3 regions of the Pseudoalteromonas sp. MEBiC 03607 genome follow, and region 3 is predicted to be linked to each of the others. Evidence: predicted binding sites of a transcription regulator. Region 3 holds the regulator's gene; each other region holds the start of a gene.
What was found. Region 3 encodes sigma-54, which starts transcription at its own class of promoters, with help from an activator protein. Its sites were predicted from a motif close to GTTGGCACGNNNNTNGNNT; they were not measured.
Positions count from the first base shown of each region.

Region 1: the regulator sigma-54 is predicted to act here: its motif matches at 5,542-5,560, upstream of E5N72_RS07100 (flagellar basal body rod protein FlgF).
Region 2: the regulator sigma-54 is predicted to act here: its motif matches at 4,657-4,675, upstream of E5N72_RS14885 (DUF1328 family protein).

Region 1 is NZ_SRRY01000001.1:1,549,649-1,556,553, reverse strand. Features, by position in the region: gene flgK (flagellar hook-associated protein FlgK) at 1-951, opposite strand, end outside; gene flgJ (flagellar assembly peptidoglycan hydrolase FlgJ) at 965-1,921, opposite strand; gene E5N72_RS07115 (flagellar basal body P-ring protein FlgI) at 2,126-3,220, opposite strand; gene flgH (flagellar basal body L-ring protein FlgH) at 3,233-3,916, opposite strand; gene flgG (flagellar basal-body rod protein FlgG) at 3,932-4,720, opposite strand; gene E5N72_RS07100 (flagellar basal body rod protein FlgF) at 4,742-5,506, opposite strand; gene flgE (flagellar hook protein FlgE) at 5,656-6,905, opposite strand, start outside.
Region 2 is NZ_SRRY01000001.1:3,274,073-3,280,977, forward strand. Features, by position in the region: gene E5N72_RS14865 (peptidoglycan DD-metalloendopeptidase family protein) at 1-556, shown strand, start outside; gene E5N72_RS20615 (hypothetical protein) at 720-896, opposite strand; gene E5N72_RS14870 (sodium ion-translocating decarboxylase subunit beta) at 1,012-2,142, opposite strand; gene oadA (sodium-extruding oxaloacetate decarboxylase subunit alpha) at 2,153-3,925, opposite strand; gene E5N72_RS14880 (OadG family transporter subunit) at 3,941-4,189, opposite strand; gene E5N72_RS14885 (DUF1328 family protein) at 4,722-4,895, shown strand; gene E5N72_RS14890 (hypothetical protein) at 4,948-5,139, shown strand; gene E5N72_RS14895 (hypothetical protein) at 5,877-6,800, opposite strand.
Region 3 is NZ_SRRY01000001.1:1,008,775-1,015,679, forward strand. Features, by position in the region: gene E5N72_RS04585 (HPr family phosphocarrier protein) at 1-124, opposite strand, end outside; gene rapZ (RNase adapter RapZ) at 136-981, opposite strand; gene ptsN (PTS IIA-like nitrogen regulatory protein PtsN) at 982-1,434, opposite strand; gene hpf (ribosome hibernation promoting factor) at 1,438-1,725, opposite strand; gene E5N72_RS04605 (RNA polymerase factor sigma-54) at 1,752-3,248, opposite strand; gene lptB (LPS export ABC transporter ATP-binding protein) at 3,366-4,091, opposite strand; gene lptA (lipopolysaccharide transport periplasmic protein LptA) at 4,088-4,609, opposite strand; gene lptC (LPS export ABC transporter periplasmic protein LptC) at 4,599-5,153, opposite strand; gene kdsC (3-deoxy-manno-octulosonate-8-phosphatase KdsC) at 5,150-5,701, opposite strand; gene E5N72_RS04630 (KpsF/GutQ family sugar-phosphate isomerase) at 5,705-6,676, opposite strand; gene E5N72_RS04635 (calcium/sodium antiporter) at 6,680-6,905, opposite strand, start outside.

The DNA of each region.
Region 1 (6,905 bases), 540 kb from region 3:
ACCAATTTCACCATTGGCGTCCATACCTAGGCGGTTTTGCTGATTAAATGCATCTGCCAGCGCTAACCCCATTTGACCAAGTTGATTCTGGGCAGGGACTAAAATGTCATCACGAAAAGCAAGCAGCCCACCAATTTTGCCTTTTAATTTACTTACATCAACTTCAAGCGGCACTGCTTTGCCACCATTGACGTCGAGCTTTAACTCTTTAAAGTTTGGATCGGGGTCACCACTAAATGAAAACAGGTTAAATGTACCGCTTTGCATAACAAGTGCTTGACCTGAGCCTAAATACACTTGTTTTTCGCCGTTATTACCATCAAGTGTTTCAATATCTATCAACTCTGATAAATCACGAATTGCTTTATCACGCTCATTGTATAAACCACTAGAGACTGACTCACGATCAGTACCATGTACCGCCGCAATTTTAGTATTCAAATCACTAATATTTTGGATAAGGTTATTCGCCTCATCTGAGAAGATTTCTAATTGTTCATTCACAACCGCTTTTTGATCAACCACGATGCTCGATAACCTATCCATCTGATCAATCAAGTTCTGTGCATCAGTCATTACTAGTGAACGAGCGACTCTTGACGAAGGCTGATTTAAGCTTTCTTGTACGTTGTTAAAAAACGAGTTGATACTGGTCGATAAACTGTTTGATTCTTCTGAAAACAGGCTATCTACTCGGCTTGCTTCAGTTACAAACTGATCAAAAAATGCCTTATTTGAGGTATCACGATTTAATTGCTTTTGGGCAAACTCATTTAACAAGCGATACGTTTCGCCACGACCCACTTGGTTGTCGATCATGGTTGTGAACTCAGTGCGTTCACGCACATAGCCTTCAGTATTCACATTCGCTATGTTTTTACTGGTGGTTTGTAAAAGCTCAGAATTCGCTCTTACACCGGCATTAGCAATGTCATATAAGCTAAATGACATGAGGGTTTACTCCTTAACGTACCAATGAAGCAGCGACACTTTGAAGCTCAACACGCTTCAGCACCTGCTTTATTTTATCGGCATAATTTGGATCAGTTGCATAGCCTGCTTTTTGTAACGAATCTAAAAAGGCAGCAGGTTCTGCAGTGTTTTTTAGTGCTTCTTCGTAACGCGGGTTTTCATTTAAGAAGTCAACGAAGTCATTCACACTGTCTTTAATTGATTGATATGCGCGGAAACTTGCTTGTTTTTTAACAGGCACGCCTTGTTCAAACTCAAGGGTAAGCTTACTTGCTTTATCACCTTGCCAACGCTGATCTGATTTAATATTGAATAAGTTGTTACTGCTTGTACCATCCGCTTTGCTGATGATGTGTTTACCCCAACCCGTTTCAAGTGCGGCTTGAGCAACCATAACCGCCGGATTCAGGCCAATCTTTTGTGCAGCATTTTTGGCATGTTCCCAGATAGAACTAATAAACGATTCAGCATCGTCAAAACGATTATTAGCCTGCTCATTTAGCTCAGTATCTGTAACCGATTTAGTTTGAGCATTAGCATCATCTTGCCCTCTTGCTCGTTTATCACTATCAAACTCAGTCGTCGTTCTTAGTACTGAGCCTGGGGTAAACTGTTTACCGTCTGGTGATAACTGCTGAACGATTAAATCAGCTAAGCCTAGCGAGCCATTCGACGACAACTCGACTGAAAGCTGTTGGTCATGCATTTCTTCAAAGAACTTCACGCCACTTGAATTAAATGGGCTATCTTTATCTTCGAATGCCTCATTGGCTTTACGCATACTTTTAAGCAGCATTTGGGTAAAGATAGATTCGAATTGTGCCGCCGCTTTTTTCAGCGCCTCTTTTGACGCATCGCTAGAGGCATCACTTTTCAGGGCACTTTGACGTAGTGAGTCTAAGTTACCTAAATCAAAAAAGTTTTGCTTGTCGAGATGATTAGTATCCATCAGCTTTTTGACACAATAGTTAATAATGCAAATTAAAATGCAAAAATTGCGCCAATAAAAATCTTTAGAAATGAATAGCTAATAAGTGATATTGGTTTTGACTAACTTTAAAACAATAGTTTTAGCTAATGCTTGAAGAGTGAAAGATATAAAAAGTGCTAAAAGATATGAAAACAAAAAACGCGCCCTAGAGCGCGTTTTAATTTAAATGATAACCAGTTGCCCGTTTATCGCCCCCGCTTCTTTTAAAGCTTCAAGTATTGCCATTAAGTCACCCGGTGCAGCCCCAACCTCATTGATTGCGCGTACGAGATCATCAAGATTAACACCTGGATTAAATACAAAAGCACGTGAGTCATCTTCATTCACATCAATAATGCTTTGATTGGTAACTGTGGTTTCACCCTCACTTAACGCATTTGGCTGCGATACATTTTGCTGCTCAGCGATCGTCACCGTTAATCCACCATGCGTAATAGCCGCAGGCTGTAGCTTCACGTTTTTGCCAATCACAATGGTACCGGTACGAGAGTTAACAATAATTTTCGCTGCTGTGTCTGCAGGTTTAAACTCTAAGTTTTCAAGAGTAGACAAATAAGCAACACGTTGAGACGCATCTCGCGGTGCTAACACGCGTACTGAGGCTGCATCGATTGCCTGTGCACTATCAGGGCCCACTAAATCGTTAATGGTTTGCTCTAAGCGCTTTGCTGTTGTGAAATCTGGACGATTTAAATTAAAAGTAATGTAATCGCCTTGCATAAACGGGCTTTTAATAGCACGTTCTACAATTGCACCATTTGGAATACGACCTACTGTTGGTGTGTTAATAATAACTCGGCTACCATCAGCACCTTCAGCACCTAGACCGCCCACAACTAAGCTGCCTTGTGCAATCGCATAAGTATTGCCATCAACCCCTTTTAAGAAGGTTTGTAATAAAGTACCGCCACGTAAACTGCCCGCACTACCTATAGACGAAACCGTAATATCAATAGTTTGCCCAGGCTTTCTAAACGCTGGAAGCTCGGCGTGCACAGCCACCGCTGCGACATTCTTTATTTTGGGTTTTAAGCTATCAGGTAAAGTGATACCAAAGCCATTTAGCATGGCTTTAAAACTTTGTTGTGTGAACCGGCTTTGCTCACCTGTGCCTGGCAAACCAACAACAAGGCCATAGCCTACCAACTGGTTAGAGCGTACACCCTCAACCATAGACACATCTTTAACTCGCTCAGCTTGAGCAGAAAACTGCAGGCTGATTAAGCAAAGAGCAATAATGTATTTAAACCCATTCATGACTTTGTTCCTCTAAAATGGGAAAAGCGAACTGCTAAAGAATCGAGAAAGCCAGCCAGCACTTTGTGTTTCTTGCATTTGCCCTTTACCAGAATATTGTATACGTGCATTCGCTATACGGTTTGACGTGACTGTATTACTTGCTGAGACATCTTCTGGACGAACTAACCCTTCCAAACGAATAAACTCTTCACCGGTATTTAACGTGAGCCACTTTTCACCACGGATCACTAAGTTTCCATTAGGTAAAACGCGCATCACATTGACAGAGATATCACCAAATAGACTATTCGATTGATTCGACTTTGAGTCACCTTTAAATGATGACCCTGAACCAATGCCAAATTGAATGCTGTCACCACCAATGTTAACCGGGTTTCCACCTAACCCAATTACAGGGTCTAAGTTAGCATCTGTTTCTTTATCGGTTTCGGTTTTTGCTGCTTTGGTTGCTTGCGTTGACTCTTGCAATTTAACAGTGATGATATCGCCAGCACGCAGTGCCTTTTTATCAGAGTACAAATCGTTTGATGTATAGCTATCAAACAAAGACCCTGTTGGCACCATTTGTTCTGTTGTAGGCTCTGGGTACATAGGCGCATAGTAAGGGTCATCCTGAACCACATGATGATTTTGCGTTGTTATACAACCACCCAGCATAAAAGCTGCTGATGTGACTAAGATAAGATTACGCATGCTGCCTCCTACGACTTATAACTGTTGATTGATGTAACTAAGCATTTCATCCACTGCTGAAATCACTTTTGAATTCATTTCATAAATTCGCTGCGTTTCAATCAGATTAACCAGCTCTTCTGTTACATTTACATTTGACGTTTCAAGCGAACCTTGTACCACAGTACCTAAACCATCAATCCCCGGATTACCTTGCACTGGTGCGCCACTTACAGCTGTTTCTGTGTATAAGTTTTGCCCCATTGGCTCAAGACCCGATGGATTGATGAAGTCTGTTATAGTGAGCTGACCAATTACCACATTTTCTGCCTGACCTGCTACACGAACAGATACTTCGCCATCTTGTGACACCGTAATTGATTGCGCATCATTTGGCACATTCATTTCAGGTTGCAACGGGAAACCCGCACCTGAAGTTACGATACGACCGTCTTCATCTGTCGTAAATTGACCATTACGTGAGTAAGCAATATTGCCGTCAGGTAACTGTACTTCAAAAAAACCTGGGCCTGAAATCATCCAGTCCAGTGAGTTTTCGGTCGTTAACATATTACCTTGCGAAAAGTTCTTTTGGTTTGCTACAACCTTAGCGCCAGCACCAAGCATTAAACCTGATGGCATTTCAGTATCTTGAGACGAACGACCACCTGGTTGATTAATGTTTTGATATAGTAAATCTTCAAATACGGCGCGGCTTTTTTTGTAACCGACCGTGCTGGCATTCGCGAGATTATTTGAGATCACCGAAATATCGGTTTGCTGGGCGTCAAGCCCGGTTTTACTGATCCACAATGCTGGATTCATAACTCTACCCTCTCAGTCATCTTAAACAATGCGTAACAGCTGATCTTGACGCTCATCAAGCTCTTCGGCTGTTTTCATCAATTTAACTTGTAATTCAAATTGGCGTTGGTTGCTGATCATGTCGACCATTTCATGGACTGGATTAACGTTCGACATTTCAAGCGTACCTGACAGTACTTTTACATTGGGTGAAATATCACAGAACCCACAAAGATCATTGACCAACATATCTTCTTTTGGTCTAAATAAACCGTCATTACCTTTTTCAAGCTGAGTGTTATCAGCTTCGATCACTTTTAAGCGGTCAACCACTTCTAAAAAGTTGGCAGGCGCACCTTGCGGGCGCACTTGGATCGCGCCATCTTCGCTAAACTCAACTTTCTCAATTGGCAAAGGCAAGATAATAGGCCCGCCCTCGCCAATAACTTGACGGCCATGGCTGGTGATCAATGCGCCGTCAGGTGTGATGTTTAGTGTGCCTGTTTTGGTATAAGCTTCGTTACCTGATGCATCTTGCACACTGAGCCAACCACGGTCGCTCATGGCAATATCAAGCTCTCGGCCTGTCTCAACGAATCCACCCGATTCCATATTTGAACCAGGACGCTCTTGCATCGCAAACACACGTGATGGCAAGCCTTCACCAAAAGCCTGCATGGAACGCGCTTGTGCAAAATCAGCTTTAAAGCCAGTGGTGTTAGCATTAGCAAGGTTGTTAGCCTTTAACTCAAGACCACGCAAGCTTTGCTTAGCACCAGACATGGCAATGTAGACCATTTTGTCCATAACATTGACTCACTAAAAATACGATAACTAAAGAAATGCAATAAAAGTGCCAAAGTAAAATTGACGCATAAATAGGATGGTAAAAATGAAAAAAGGCTGCCAATTGAGGGAGCAGCCTTCGTGTCGGATTAAGCTCAGAGCCGTTTAGATTAACGGATCTGTAGGATGTTTTGTTGTAGTGTTGAGTTAACTTCTAATGCACGTGAATTTGCTTGGAAATTACGTTGTGCACTGATCAAATCAACAAGTTCACTTGTTAAGTTGACGTTTGACTGCTCAAGGGCTGATGAGTTAATTGAACCTAATGTACCTGAACCTGGTTCACCGGCAATTGGCTCACCAGAGGTTAAGCTTTTCTTCCATGCCGTGTTACCCACTTGCTGTAAACCTTGTGAGTTAGAAAAGCGCACCATTGCCACTTGGCCTAAGAATGAAGTATCACCATTACTGTAAGAAGCAACGATTTTACCATCTGTACCAATATCAATACCTGATAGACGACCTACAGTCGCACCATCTTGCTCTAGCGCTTTCACTTCAAAGTTACTTGCATATTGAGTCGGTATTTTATTCGTTGTACCAGCTTCATCGCGCCAATTGATGTTTACATCATCAGGGAAACTCGCACCGTTAGATAATAAACCAGATATACCGCCTGAAGGTATTGTTAATGGATTAAACGTAGCATCTGTATTTGCAGTTCCATCAGTGCTTTGAGGTAAACCACTTGAGTCAAACTGAAAAGTTGAAATAGGCGTATATGGCGACGTAGTTTGCTCAGTACCATTAGCAGCAAACGGCTTTTCATCAAGTGTTGCAAACACTTGCCATTCATTGTCATTACCAGTCACTGCTGCGTCAGTTTTAACAAAGAAGAACTGTAAAATGTGTGGCTCACCTAAAGAATCATACACTGTTGTTGATGTTGAACTGTTATACGATGCACTTGTCTCTGGATCAAATGGTGTAACTGCTGGCGTTAATGCACGCGAATCTAAGTTAAACGACGAATAAACATTGGTCGTAGCGCGTGGAGAACCTGATGCATCAGGAATTTGTAGCGCAGAAGATGTACTTAAACTAACAGAAGTTGTATCACCCGTTGCTTCATCAACAGGGAAACCTTGTAAGTAGTTTCCGCTAGCATCCACAATAAAGTTGTCTTTATTCAGTTTGAACGCACCAGCACGAGTATATGTAAAATCTTGTGCACCTAGGTCATTTGCCATGGCAAAGTAGCCTTCACCAGTAATTGCTAAGTCCAGTGAGTTATTAGTGAAAGATAATGAACCTTGGTGGAATTGCTGTGCCACCATTGTAGTTCTTACGCCGTCACCATTTTTAGTTTTACCTGAGCTAAATACTGATGATGCGTACACATCAGCAAACTCAGCACGAG
Region 2 (6,905 bases), 2.3 Mb from region 3:
GATTCGCCATACTGATGGTAACTTCTATACGCCTGAAGGCCGTAGTATGAAAAAAGCTTTCTTACGCGCGCCTGTTAACTTTAAGTATATTAGCTCAAGCTTCAACCCTCGCCGTTTACACCCTGTAACTAAAACTGTTAAGCCGCATAATGGTATTGATTATGCTGCTCGCACAGGTACACCGGTAGTTTCATCGGGTAATGGTAAAGTGATTAAAGCGGGTTACAGCAAATACAATGGTAACTACGTATTTATTAGCCACGGTACTCAATATGTAACTAAATACCTTCACTTGAACAAACGTCTGGTAAAAACAGGTCAAAAAGTGAAGCAGGGTCAAAAAATTGGTACGGTTGGTGCGACTGGCCGTGTAACTGGCCCACACTTACACTATGAATTCTTAGTAAACGGTGTACACCGTAATCCGAAAACGGTCAAACTACCTAAATCAGAGCCTTTACCGCGTGATGAGCTAGCTAAGTTTAAACCGATTGCTGATAACTTCTTAGCGCAATTACAACGTAACCGTGAGTTACAATTAGCGTTAAATAAGTAATTGAGTAAACATTAAAAAAGCCGCTTCAATGATGAAGCGGCTTTTTAGTGCCTGCCACAAAATCAGCCTTAATGACCTTTATTCTCTTCAATAATTGAAAGCAAGTATGAGCTTGCGCAGGCGCGATTCATGCCTGAAATAAAACACAACACAGAAGCTATTATTACCTTAATAAAACATAAATAAGTTGAATAATTAGCGAAATCATCACCAGTGGCCAAATGTACTTTGCGTATTTTGTAGCGCCATCAAGCCCCATTTTAGACTGATACTTTTCAAGTAGCGGTATTAGAATAACCAAGGCAACAAAAAGGCATAGTAAGATAATAAAGATATTCATGGTGGCTTCCTTACACAACTATCATTTAACTACAATTTCTTTAGGGTGACCCTAGTCTATAGGCAAAAAAAAGCGCAGTAAAATTACTGCGCCAGTCGGTTGGAAGTAAATCGACTTAGCCAACAATCGCTAACAAAATACCTGCTGCAACGGCACTTCCTAATACCCCTGCAACGTTTGGTCCCATAGCATGCATTAATAAGAAGTTATGCGGATTGCTTTCAAGACCTACTTTATTCACCACACGTGCTGCCATTGGTACCGCAGAAACACCTGCAGCGCCTACTAATGGGTTTATTGGCGATTTAGAGATCTTATTAAGACCTTTTGCCATAAACACCCCTGAAGCTGTGCCAATCGCAAACGCTAATGCACCTAACACCAAAATACCGATAGTTTCTACAGTTAAGAACTTATCAGCAGCAAGCTTTGAACCTACCGCTAAGCCTAAGAAAATCGTGGTAATGTTGATGATTTCATTTTGTGCACTGTTACTTAAACGATCGACCACACCCGATTCGCGCATCAAGTTACCTAAGCAGAACATACCTACAAGCGGTGTTGCAGCTGGTAAAAACAAGATAGTTAAACTAAGCACCATTAAAGGAAAAATAATCTTCTCTTTTTTCGATACAGTACGAAGTTGTGGCATTTGAATTTCGCGCTCTGCTTGCGTTGTTAGTGCACGCATAATTGGCGGCTGAATAATTGGCACTAGTGCCATATATGAATAAGCCGCTACTGCGATAGCCCCAAGTAAGTCTGGTGCCAATTTAGATGCTAAGAAAATAGCCGTTGGACCATCCGCACCACCAATAATGGCAATTGCCGATGCATCTTGTAGCGTAAATTCAAAGCCCGGAATAAAGTTAAGTAGAATTGCACCAAATAAAGTAGCGAAAATACCAAACTGCGCAGCCGCGCCTAGCAACAACATACGCGGATTTGCTATCAAGGCACTAAAGTCTGTCAGCGCGCCAACCCCCATGAAGATCAGAAGTGGAAACACCCCAGAATCAATCCCTATGTGATACACATAATAAAGCAGTCCACCCGGTTCAGATAAGCCTGCAGCAGGAATATTCGTTAAGATCGCCCCAAAGCCTATTGGTAACAATAGCAAGGGTTCAAAATTACGAGCAATTGCTAGATATAACAATAAGCAACCAACCGCAATCATGATCAAGGCAGGAAAGGTAAAGTTAGCGATACCTGTTGCATGCCAGAGATTTAAAAGACCATCCATTCTCTGTCTCCTACGCCAGCGCGATTAATGCATCGCCAGTGGCAACAGAATCACCTTCGGCAACTAAAACTTCAGCAACCGTGCCGGTATGTGCAGCGCGAATTTCAGTTTCCATTTTCATCGCTTCCATAATGATAACTACATCACCTTGGTTTACTGTTTGGCCTGGCTTTACTTTCACTTTGAAAATATTACCCGCCAATGGCGCGTTTAAAGTTTCGCCAGCAGACGCTGAAGCAGACTGAGGAATTAACTCACTGTCTTTTAAAGTCACCTCTTTAAGCTCACCACCTTGTGCTACAACGACATCGTAAACTTTGCCATCAACTTTAACGCTGTATTGCTCAGCTTTTACTGAGTTTGCAGCAGCTGGTTTGCTTTCTGGCTTAGCAACTTCACCTGTAGGAATAGCTTCAAATGCATCAGGATTATTTCGGTTTTTAATAAACTTAAGACCAATTTGTGGAAATAATGCATAGGTGAGCACATCATCAATCACATCATCAGCAAGCTCTAAACCTTGCTCTTTAGCTTCTTTTAATAATTCAGCTTCTAGCTTCTCAAGTTCAGGTTCAAGTTTATCAGCAGGACGACAAGTAATTGCTTCTGCGCCATCTAAAACACGTTCTTGTAGCTCTTTATTCATAGGAGCCGGCGTTGCACCGTACTCACCTTTAAGTACACCTGCGGTTTCTTTGGTAATCGTTTTATAGCGCTCACCAGTCAATACATTAAGTACCGCTTGCGTACCGACAATTTGAGAGGTTGGAGTAACCAGTGGAATATAGCCTAAGTCTTCACGAACACGTGGGATCTCAAGTAATACTTGATCAAGCTTATCGGCAGCACCTTGCTCTTTAAGCTGGTTTTCCATGTTAGTTAACATACCACCTGGCACTTGTGCTAATAAGATACGGCCATCAACACCTTTTAGGCTACCTTCAAAAGCAGCATATTTTTTACGAACATCACGGAAGTAAGCGGCAATTTCTTCTAGTTGGTTTAAATCTAGGCCGGTATCTCGCTCTGTGCCTTCAACAATCGACACGATTGTTTCTGTGGCGCTATGACCATAAGTCATACTCATAGACGAAATTGCGGTATCAAGCATATCGATACCTGCATCTATAGCTTTTTGGTAAGTTGCAGTACTTAATCCTGTCGTCGCGTGACATTGCATCGCGATAGGAATAGATACGGTTTCTTTTAAACCTTTGATTAACTGCTCACAATCATATGGCTTCAATAAACCAGCCATATCTTTAATACAAATAGAATGACAGCCTAGTTCTTCGAGCTGTTTCGCAAGTTTAAGCCACATATCAAGTGTGTGTACTGGGCTTACGGTGTAAGAAATAGTACCTTGAGCGTGTGCGCCTACTTTAACCGCTGCTTTAATTGCAGTTTCAAGATTACGTACATCGTTCATAGCATCGAAAATTCGGAACACATCTACACCATTTTTATGGGCTCGTTCTACAAACTTTTCGACAACATCGTCCGCATAATGGCGGTAGCCTAAAAGGTTTTGTCCGCGCAATAGCATTTGCTGTTTAGTATTTGGCATTGCCGCTTTTAATTCGCGAATACGTTGCCAAGGATCTTCACCTAAATAACGGATACATGAGTCAAAGGTTGCTCCACCCCATGATTCAATAGACCAATAACCTGCACTATCAAGTTTTTCAGCCATGGGTAGCATGTCGTCTAAGCGCATACGCGTGGCCAATAAAGACTGATGAGCGTCACGCAATACTAATTCTGTAAGTTTTAATTTAGCCATGTTTAAGCTGCCCCATTATTTTTGTTTATTTCGAAATTGTGCAATTGCAGCGCTGATCGCGGCAATATGTGCCTGAGGCACACCCTGTTGAGGTTGAATTTTTGCTGTTCGTGTTGGCTCTACACTTGTAGGATCATCGAATCGGCTTACAACTTTCGACATTAAAATAACCGCAGATATTAAAATGCTCAGAAAAACAAACACGCCAACCATGCCTGTTACCATTAAGCTGCCTGCAGTTGTGAGCAATTCACCAATATCCATACAACTCCCCTTCGATGATTAAAAATAAAAAATCATTTTTGTTAAATATTTATTCAGCAATAATAACAAACAAAAATAATTTGTATAGCCTATTGTAAATTGGTAAAACCAATTAAACTCAAAATAACATAGAGCACAACTAATTAACACCATACTATTTCAGCAATTAACCTTACGTTATAGATGATAAAAATAATGAATATAGCCATCAGTTATATTAAAACAAACCGACGAAAAGCAAGTTCTGTTCAAAAACCCTGCTTAACAAGGTGTTACAGTAACAACTCATGACAAAGCGTGAAATTGGTCTTACCAATAAAGACAAAACTAAATATAAAATGAATTTAATTAATATGAAAAAATATCACTATGAATAAGTTACACGCTTGATCGTAAAAGTTACCAAAAGAATAACCATGCCCCGCCCACAAAAACCGCTAAGTGACTGAAATATAATGATAATAATGTTTGGCATAAAACTCGCTTTATTCAACTCGACCATTTGAAAAATTAATTAGGCAAGGAGACCACTATGTTACGCTGGACCATTACTTTTTTAGTTATTGCATTAATCGCTGCAGTGTTAGGTTTTGGCGGTATTGCTGGAGCCGCAGCAGGCATTGCTAAGATTATCTTTTTCATTTTTTTAGTATTGCTTGTTATTTCGTTAGTGTCAGGTGCTCTTAGAGGCAACGTACCTAAGTAAAGCAAGTTAAAATTTAATTAACCCTAATATTTAATTTACAAGGAATTTAGTTATGAAAAATTCAACTTTAAAAGCCGCTACTATCGCCCTATTTTCAGGTTTATTCATTATGGGTTGTGAAGACAATTCAGCAGAGGAAGCCGGTGAGCGTATAGATGAAGCAATCACTGATACACAAAATGCAGTTGAAGATGCATGTGAAGAAGTTAAAGAAGGTGTTAAAGCAGAAGAAACTAACTGCTAATATCACCCCTTACGAAAAAAGCGGCCTAGTGCCGCTTTTTTGTGTTTGTAAGTTAGCAACTTTAGGTTGCCTACTGCTTGTGTCAAGAAGCTTACTAACTTGTTGGGTTTCACTCCGTTCTAACCTATGGCATATTGGTCGTCATTTATGGCGACACATGTTTTATCACTCATACATAACGGGCTAAAGCCCGACTTACAGCTGCATTAATTGAGAAAATCGCGCGAAATAAATTTCACGCCTACGCGAGCCTCAAGTTAGCAACTTTACTCTTTCCCATAGAAACTCGCTAACTTGTTGGGTTTCACTCCGCTCTAACCTACGTCACGTAGGTCGTCAATTATGGCGACACATGTTTTATCACTCATACATAACGGGCTAAAGCCCGACTTACAGCCGCATTAATTGAGAAAATCACGCGAAATAAATTTCACGCCTACGCGAGCCTCAAGTTAGCAACTTTACTCTTTCCCATAAAAACCCGCTAACTTGTTGGGTTTCACTCCGTTCTAACCTATGTCATATTGGTCGTCAATTATGGCGACACATGCTTAATCACTGATATAGTGACGGGCTGAAGCCCGACCTACGACTTACACGTAGATTTAAGAAACATCGCGCGAAATAAATTTCACGCCTACGTGAGCCTCAAACTCGCTAACTTATTGGGTTTTAATCTGATAGCTGACGGCTGAAAGCTGATGGCTCTGAGTGCGTCTCCGTTCTACCCAACGTTATCACTCACATTCCTTAGTGAGGAGCACGTTTGTCGTTACACTCGCTATGTGCCACTGACCGTCGATAAAACTCACTTTTGCGACATCACTTACGGCAAAATCACCGGGGACATTTAAGCGCGTTAAGTTACTCGCTAACTGTTGTGTACAGTATGGCCCTGTATCACCATGCATCACGAGCACTGGCTTATTGGTATGCTTTGCAAAATCGCTGATGGCATCTCGGTATACTTTAAAGGCATCACAATCGGCGCGCTGTGACTCACTGCAAGCGGATTTACTGGTTGGGTGGTAAATATCTGCCTGAAAGCCAAACACATAGGCCTTAGCATCCTGATGAACATGTGCTTGCTTTAGCCAAACGAGATTGTATTTATCACGCATATCGGCGGCATCCAGTGCTGCGTTTTTATCACTTTTTAAGATTTGCGAGCGACCATTAAAGGTGCCCGAGATATGCAAGGTACGAAACTCAATGCCATTAAATTGCCACCGGGCATTTTCTGGCAACTCAGCTTGTGTCGCATAACCCTGTAGCCGCTTTGCTTTTTGTGTATAGGCATCGTCGAACATTAAGCGTTTGATAAAACTTAGCCGCTCAAGCTCATCAAAACGCACAGATAGCTTTTCTCGGTCGCAATCGGTCCATTCATTATCACCTGGGGTATAAATAAAAGGTTTTTCGGTCAACGATGTTAGTAACGCCTTGTTAGTTTGCAAAAGCTTATTCGTGCATGCAAGTGAGCCCGATTTCATATCGCCCAAGTGCATCAAAAATTCATGAGGTGTCGCTGCGATTGCCTTGGCAATTTTTCCGCCTTCTGCGAGATTAATTTCATCTATCGGGGTGTATGGCATATCGCCCATAACCAAAAAAGTATTTGTAGTCATTGCAAGTGCTAACGACATTGAACTAACAAACATATAGCTTACACCTTTAAAATACACATACCTTAAGCTCTCACAATGACAACTAAATGAAAACCAACTGCGGCAGATTTTTTTTATCAATGTTAAACTGCTATCAGC
Region 3 (6,905 bases):
CTTTATCGTCTTGATAAAGCATAATTTTAGCATCAAATTGCAAAGCAAGTTGTGCTAAAACAGTGGCTGCTCGTGCGTGCAAGCCAAGCTTATTTTGAATTAAAAACGTGTCTTCTGCGTGCATCTGGCATCCAATTAAATATCTTGCTCGCGATGGCGGATTTTTACGTTCGCATGCGTTTTTGAAAAGCTATCACCAATGGTCTGCGCTAAATATACCGAGCGATGTTGCCCGCCAGTACAGCCAATTGCGATAGTAAGATAGCTTCGATTGTTACGCTCAAGGTGAGGTAACCATGTTTGCACAAATGTTTGAATTTGCCATGTAAATTTTTGCACTATGCTATGACTTGCAAGGTAATCTTTTACTGGTTGATCTAAGCCTGTGAGTGGCTTTAGGTCTGGCTCCCAGTGTGGATTTGGTAAAAAACGTGCATCAAATACGTAATCGGCTTCTTTAGGAATACCATGTTTAAAGCCAAACGACATAAAGGTGATAATCAGCTTTTTATCTTTTTTACCTAAGATCTTTTCACGAATTGATTCAGCTAACTGATGAACACTCAGGTCGGTGGTATCAATCATAAAATCAGCGCGCGTGATCAGTACATCCAGTAATACTCTTTCTTGCTTAATTGCTAAATCGAGTGGCAGCGAGTCAATCGATAGAGGATGTAAGCGTCGCGTTTCAGAAAAGCGTTTGATCAGAGTTTGGTCATCACTGTCTAAATAGAACAGTGTTGGGTTTGCGAAACCTGGCAGGTATTCAAGAATATCATTAAACTCTTGCTGCTCTTTCGGTAAGTTACGCACATCTATGCTGACTGCTATTTTGTCATAGTTGTCTGAAACGCTACGAACAAGCGAAGGTAATAAGTTGACTGGGATATTATCAACACAGTAGTAACCCAAGTCTTCAAGTACACGTAAAGCGACCGATTTACCTGAGCCTGAGCGACCGCTGATGATAATTAATTCCATTTATGCCTCTGCTGATATGACCTGAAACAGTTCGTGGTCTGTTTTGGCGCTACGTAACTGTTTACAAAACTCTTTATCTTTTAGTCTATCAGCAATTGTCGATAAGGTCTTTAGGTGAAGTTGGCTGTCTCCATCTGGTACGATGAGTGCAACGAAAATATCCACAGGTCGGTTATCAATTGCGTCAAAATTGATTGGGGATTCACTCACTATGACAAATGCCTGTGGTTGCTCTGCACCACTCATGCGGCCATGTGGAATAGCAATGCCACGACCAATACCTGTGCTGCCTAATTTTTCTCTATTGAGTAAGGCATCAAGGACGTCTTGTTGAGATAAATGAGGAAGCTGCTGGTGAGCCAGCTCGCTGATATATTCAAGGATTCTTTTTTTGCTATTAAAAAGGACCGCAGCTTTGCTGCAGTCCTGGTTAGTAAGTGAACTAAGTTTCATAATTTAGTGTCGAGCTAATTTCTCTTTGTGTTTAATGACTTGACGATCTAGTTTATCGATTAGCGAGTCAATGGCTGCATACATATCTTGGTGTGCAGTTGAGGCAAAGAGCTCGCCTCCATTTACATGTAAAGTTGCTTCTGCTTTTTGGCTTAATTTTTCTACATCTAGAATGACATGTACATTATTAATGTGGTCAAAATGCCTTTCTAGTTTTGCAAACTTGCTGTTTACATAGTCTCTTAATGAATCAGTGATTTCTACATGACGACCAGTTAAATTTAGTTGCATAAGCATTTTCCTTCTATGTAAAACGTCTAAATCAAACTCTTACGCTGATTAGACGGAGGTATCGCTAGAGACTCTCGATATTTTGCAATTGTGCGTCTAGCTACTTTAATTCCTTGCTCAGCCAATATATCTGCAATTTTACTATCACTCAATGGTTTAGCTGAGTTTTCTGCAGCGATAAGCTTTTTGATCAAAGCGCGAATTGCTGTTGATGAACACTCACCACCGTTTTCTGTGCTGACATGGCTTGAGAAGAAATATTTCAACTCAAAAATCCCGCGAGGGGTGTGCATGTATTTTTGTGTTGTAACACGTGAAATTGTCGATTCATGCATTTCGACCATTTCTGCGACATCGTTCAGCACCATTGGTTTCATGGCTTCTGGGCCATGTTCAAAAAATGCTTGTTGTTGCTGTACGATACAGTTGGTTACTTTTAAAAGTGTATCGTTACGGCTCTCTAAGCTTTTAATAAACCATTTAGCTTCTTGTAAATGAGAGCGAATAAACTGGCTATCGCTGCTCGATTTTACTGAGCGTGACATAGCTGCATATTGGCTATTCACTCTAATTTTTGGCATACAATCTGGGTTTAGTTCAACGACCCAACGACCTTTAACTTTTTTAACCGATACATCGGGTATAACGTACTCAGACTCTTCGCGAACTATGCTGTCTGCTGGCTTAGGGTTTAAGCTGTGGATCAGCGTCATTACTTCTTTTAGTTCGCTTTCTTTAAGCTTAGTCTTTTTCATCAAAGTGCGATAGTCGCGACTTGCTAATAATTCAATATGCTCAGATAAAACCATTTTAGTTTCAGCTAAATACGGCGTACTGGCATCGAATTGGCGAAGCTGGATACATAAGCACTCTTGTAAGCTACGGGCACCAATCCCTACTGGATCAAACAACTGTATTCTCTTTAAGACCGCTTCGACTTCATCTAGTTCGATTTCTTCTTCATCATTATTTTGATTAAAACTTTCGACTATGTCTTCGCAGCTAACAGTTAAAATACCTGAGTCATCAATTGCCTCTACGATGGCGACAGCGATCGCTTCATCGGTTGGGCTAAATGGTGTGAGTTGTAATTGCCACATAAGGTATTCATGGAGGGTTTCAGTCGATGCACCTTGATAAATTGACTCATCTTCAGGCATTGGACCTGATGATGTTGATGGGGCAGCACTCATGTACTCATCCCATGTCACATCCATGGCTAAATCGTCACTAACGGTGTCTTTGTTAAGGGCATCGCTGCTTTCTTGTTCGTACTCACTCGGCGCTTCTTCGGCCGATGCACTTAGCTGAGTATCATCAGATTCAGCTTTTTGCTCGTTCTTACCAATGTTTTCATCGTTGTAATCTGCTTCTTCCACTTCAAGCAGAGGGTTACTATCAAGTGCTTCTTGAATTTCTTGCTGGAGATCCAATGTACTAAGCTGCAGCAAGCGAATTGCTTGTTGCAGTTGTGGAGTCATTGTAAGTTGCTGGCCCATGCGCAGCTGTAATGATTGCCTCATGTATCCCTAACAATCCTTTTATGTGTTATCGACACCTGTGCAGTCACAGGTAAATTTATATCGATTTATTGTCATTGTTATTTAGTTTAGCAGATGCGCTAGATGGTGGCTTATTGGTTATAGCCTGAATTGCTCACCTAGATACACATCGCGTACGGTTTGGTCAGCTAAAACATGCTCAGGTGTTCCTGATGCAATTAGCTCCCCATGAGAAACAATGTAGGCTTTTTCACAAACATCAAGGGTTTCTCTAACATTATGGTCAGTGATTAATACACCAATACCACGATTTTTTAAGTGTTCAATAATTTTCTTTATATCTAACACTGAAATAGGATCAACACCAGCAAAAGGCTCATCTAACAAGATAAATTTAGGGTTTGCGGCTAATGCCCGAGCAATTTCTACGCGACGACGCTCGCCCCCAGATAAGGCCATACCTTGACTATCACGAATGTGCTGAATACTAAATTCATCAAGTAAGTTGTTGAGTGTTTCTTCTCGGCCTTGTTTATTTAAATCTTTACGCGTTTCTAAAATAGCCATTAGGTTTTGATAAACCGTTAACTTTCTAAAAATAGATGACTCTTGTGGTAGGTAACCAATCCCTAAACGTGCTCGGCTATGCATTGGCAAAAGTGTAATATCATTATCATCAATGCTGATCTTGCCTTTATCGCTGGGTACTAAGCCAACAATCATATAGAAAGTGGTGGTTTTGCCTGCGCCATTTGGGCCAAGCAAACCAACGATACTGCCCGCTTCAACCTCAAGACCCACATTTTTGACAACTTGGCGGCCTTTATAGCTTTTTGCTAAAAGCTCTGCTTTTAATGTGCTCATGGTTGGCCTTTATCGTCTTGTTTGTTGTCAACAGGCACTAAGATTGTGTGTACACGGTCTGTTGAGTTTTCGTCTTTTTCTGCGCTAATTAGTTGTTGTGCCATATCATAAGTAATGCTTTTCGCTGTTACTTTTTGGCCTGCTTGAGTCACTTCGGCTTCGCCATTTAAAGTTAAGAAGCGCTTGGCTACGTCGTAGCGAACTTCTTCTGCACTGGCGCTCATTACCGTGCCATCTGCTTGCTTTTCTTCAAAATAAGCAGGCTTACCTGTGGCGATAATTAACTCAACAGTACCTTCTGTGTCACCACCATGGGCTTCAAGGCGTTCGGCTGTGATCCGGCGGTTACCATGTATAATTTCGACATTGCCTTCAAATATACCAACGCCATCTTTTAGCTTACCAGTTTGGCGATCTGAGCTTATGCTAATTTGTGCGCCTGTCTGTTCGGCAGCTACGCCTGAAAAGGCAATCAATAAGCTTGGGATCAGGAGTAATTTCTTCAGTTTATTGGTCATAGTATATGGTTCGTGTATGGTTAGTTAACTCTACAATCTCGGTTTTTAAATTAGCTTTTAGGCCTTTACCGGTAATTTTTAAATTTGGTCCTGTTAGCGTCACAGGTTGCTTCGAAAACATGGTCATTTGTTCTATATCAACGTTAATGTTTTCAGCTTTAATATCTTCGATCATGCCATTATGGGTTAAGTTTTTAGCAACAACATCGCCTTCAAAAATAAGCTGATCGTTTTCATATAAGGTGGCTTCTTTAGCTTTTACTTGCCAAATTTGCTGGTCGCCATAAAGTGTAAAAATAGGTTGCTCAAAAAAGGTAAACCCAAGTTGCTGATAAAGCTCCATTTTCGCAGCGGCCACTTTATGGCTAATCTTGCCTTGCTCATCATAAGCGGTTTGCTTTAGTGCAACGGCCGTATAATCGGGAGTTGCAATAATCTCGTCTTCACTATTTATTGTGTTTGTTGTTTGGTTAAAGTACGGATACCACAACCACACCATGCAACAAACAAAAACAATACTCAGTAAAATACGGGCTATATTCATGCGCTGGTTCCATCGCTAGTTAACGGCTTACCGTTTTCTAACATCAGTAAATCTGTTAATTCACGTACAGCGCCAAAGCCACCCGGTAGCATGGTCGTATAGTGAGCCAGTTTTTTTATCAATGGGTGCGCATCATTGACTGCTACCGCAAAGCCTACTTTTTCCATTACAGGCAAATCAGGGCCATCGTCACCAATGTACGCTATTTGCTCATCTTCTAGGCCAAGTTTATCTTTTAACTCTTGGTATGCAATCAGCTTTGTTTCTTGGCCTTGATAAATATGCTGTACGGTTAGGCTAGTCATTCGCTGCTGAACTATTTGTGAATGGCGCCCGGTAATAACGGCAACTTCAAAGCCACTATTAATGAGTGCTTTGATGCCAAAGCCATCTTTGGTATTAAATGCTTTAAGCTCTTCGCCCTGATTTCCAAGATAAATTCTGCCATCAGAAAAAACGCCATCAATATCACATATTAGTAACTTAACTTTTTGAGCACGCTGACTTACATCAGGACTAAGGGGCTGGTATAGCTCGGCGAATGTCATTACTTACAGAACTCCTGCTTTTAATAGGTCTTGCATATTAAGCGCGCCAATCGGTGTGTTATTTTTATCGATTACAATCAAGCCGTTGATACGTTTGCGTTCCATAATATTTAACGCCTCAGCAGCCAGCATCTCTGCACTGGCTGTAGTACATGAGCGCGTCATGACCTGGCTAATGGCGGTACTATGAATATCAATACGTTGCTCTAAAATACGACGTAAATCACCATCCGTAAATAAGCCGCAGAGTTTTTGGTCTTCCGCGACCACGGCTGTCATACCTAACCCCTTCGCAGACATTTCAATAAGCGCATCTTTAATGCTTTGCGACTCGTGCACTATTGGTGTTGCATCACCACTGTGCATTACATCGTTTAATGTAAGCAACAAGCGCTTACCTAGGCTGCCTCCGGGATGAGATAATGCAAAGTCATCGGCTGTAAAGCCACGTGTTTCGAGTAAAGCAACAGCCATTGCATCACCCATAACCAAGGTTGCTGTAGTGCTTGCCGTTGGCGCAAGACCCAGTGGGCATGCTTCTTGGCTAACTTTAATGCAAACATGTACATCAGACAGTTTTGCCATGGTTGAGTCTGGGTTGCCAGTGAGTGAAATCATCTTTGCGCCAATACGCTTAATAACGGGGATAATACTAAGTACTTCGCTGGTCTCACCTGAGTTCGAAATACACATTACCACATCATCACGGGTGATCATGCCTAAATCACCATGGCTTGCTTCGCCAGGGTGAACAAAAAATGCCGGTGTGCCAGTACTTGCAAGGGTCGCCGCAATTTTATTACCAACGTGGCCAGACTTGCCCATACCAATCACAATAATACGACCTGTACATTGGAACATTAATTGGCAAGCGTTATCGAAATCTTGATTTATATATTGCTCAATTTCTTGTAAAGCTTGTGCTTCAATTTCGAGTACGCGCTTACCCTGCGCGATAAAGCTAGGTTGTGTCATTAATTATCCTACTTGGCTGAAAATATAGCCCTGATATGCAATAAATGCGACTAACAAGAAGCCACCTTCTACTCTATTGATACGACGAGCACCTTTAAAGTTCAATGACATGGCAATCAATACAACGGTTGCTGCAATCATGATAAGTGCATCGCGGTTTGCCGCAGATGGGTCAATAATCGATGGGTTGATGATCCCAGCCAGTGGTAAAACAGCGAGTAGGTTGAAA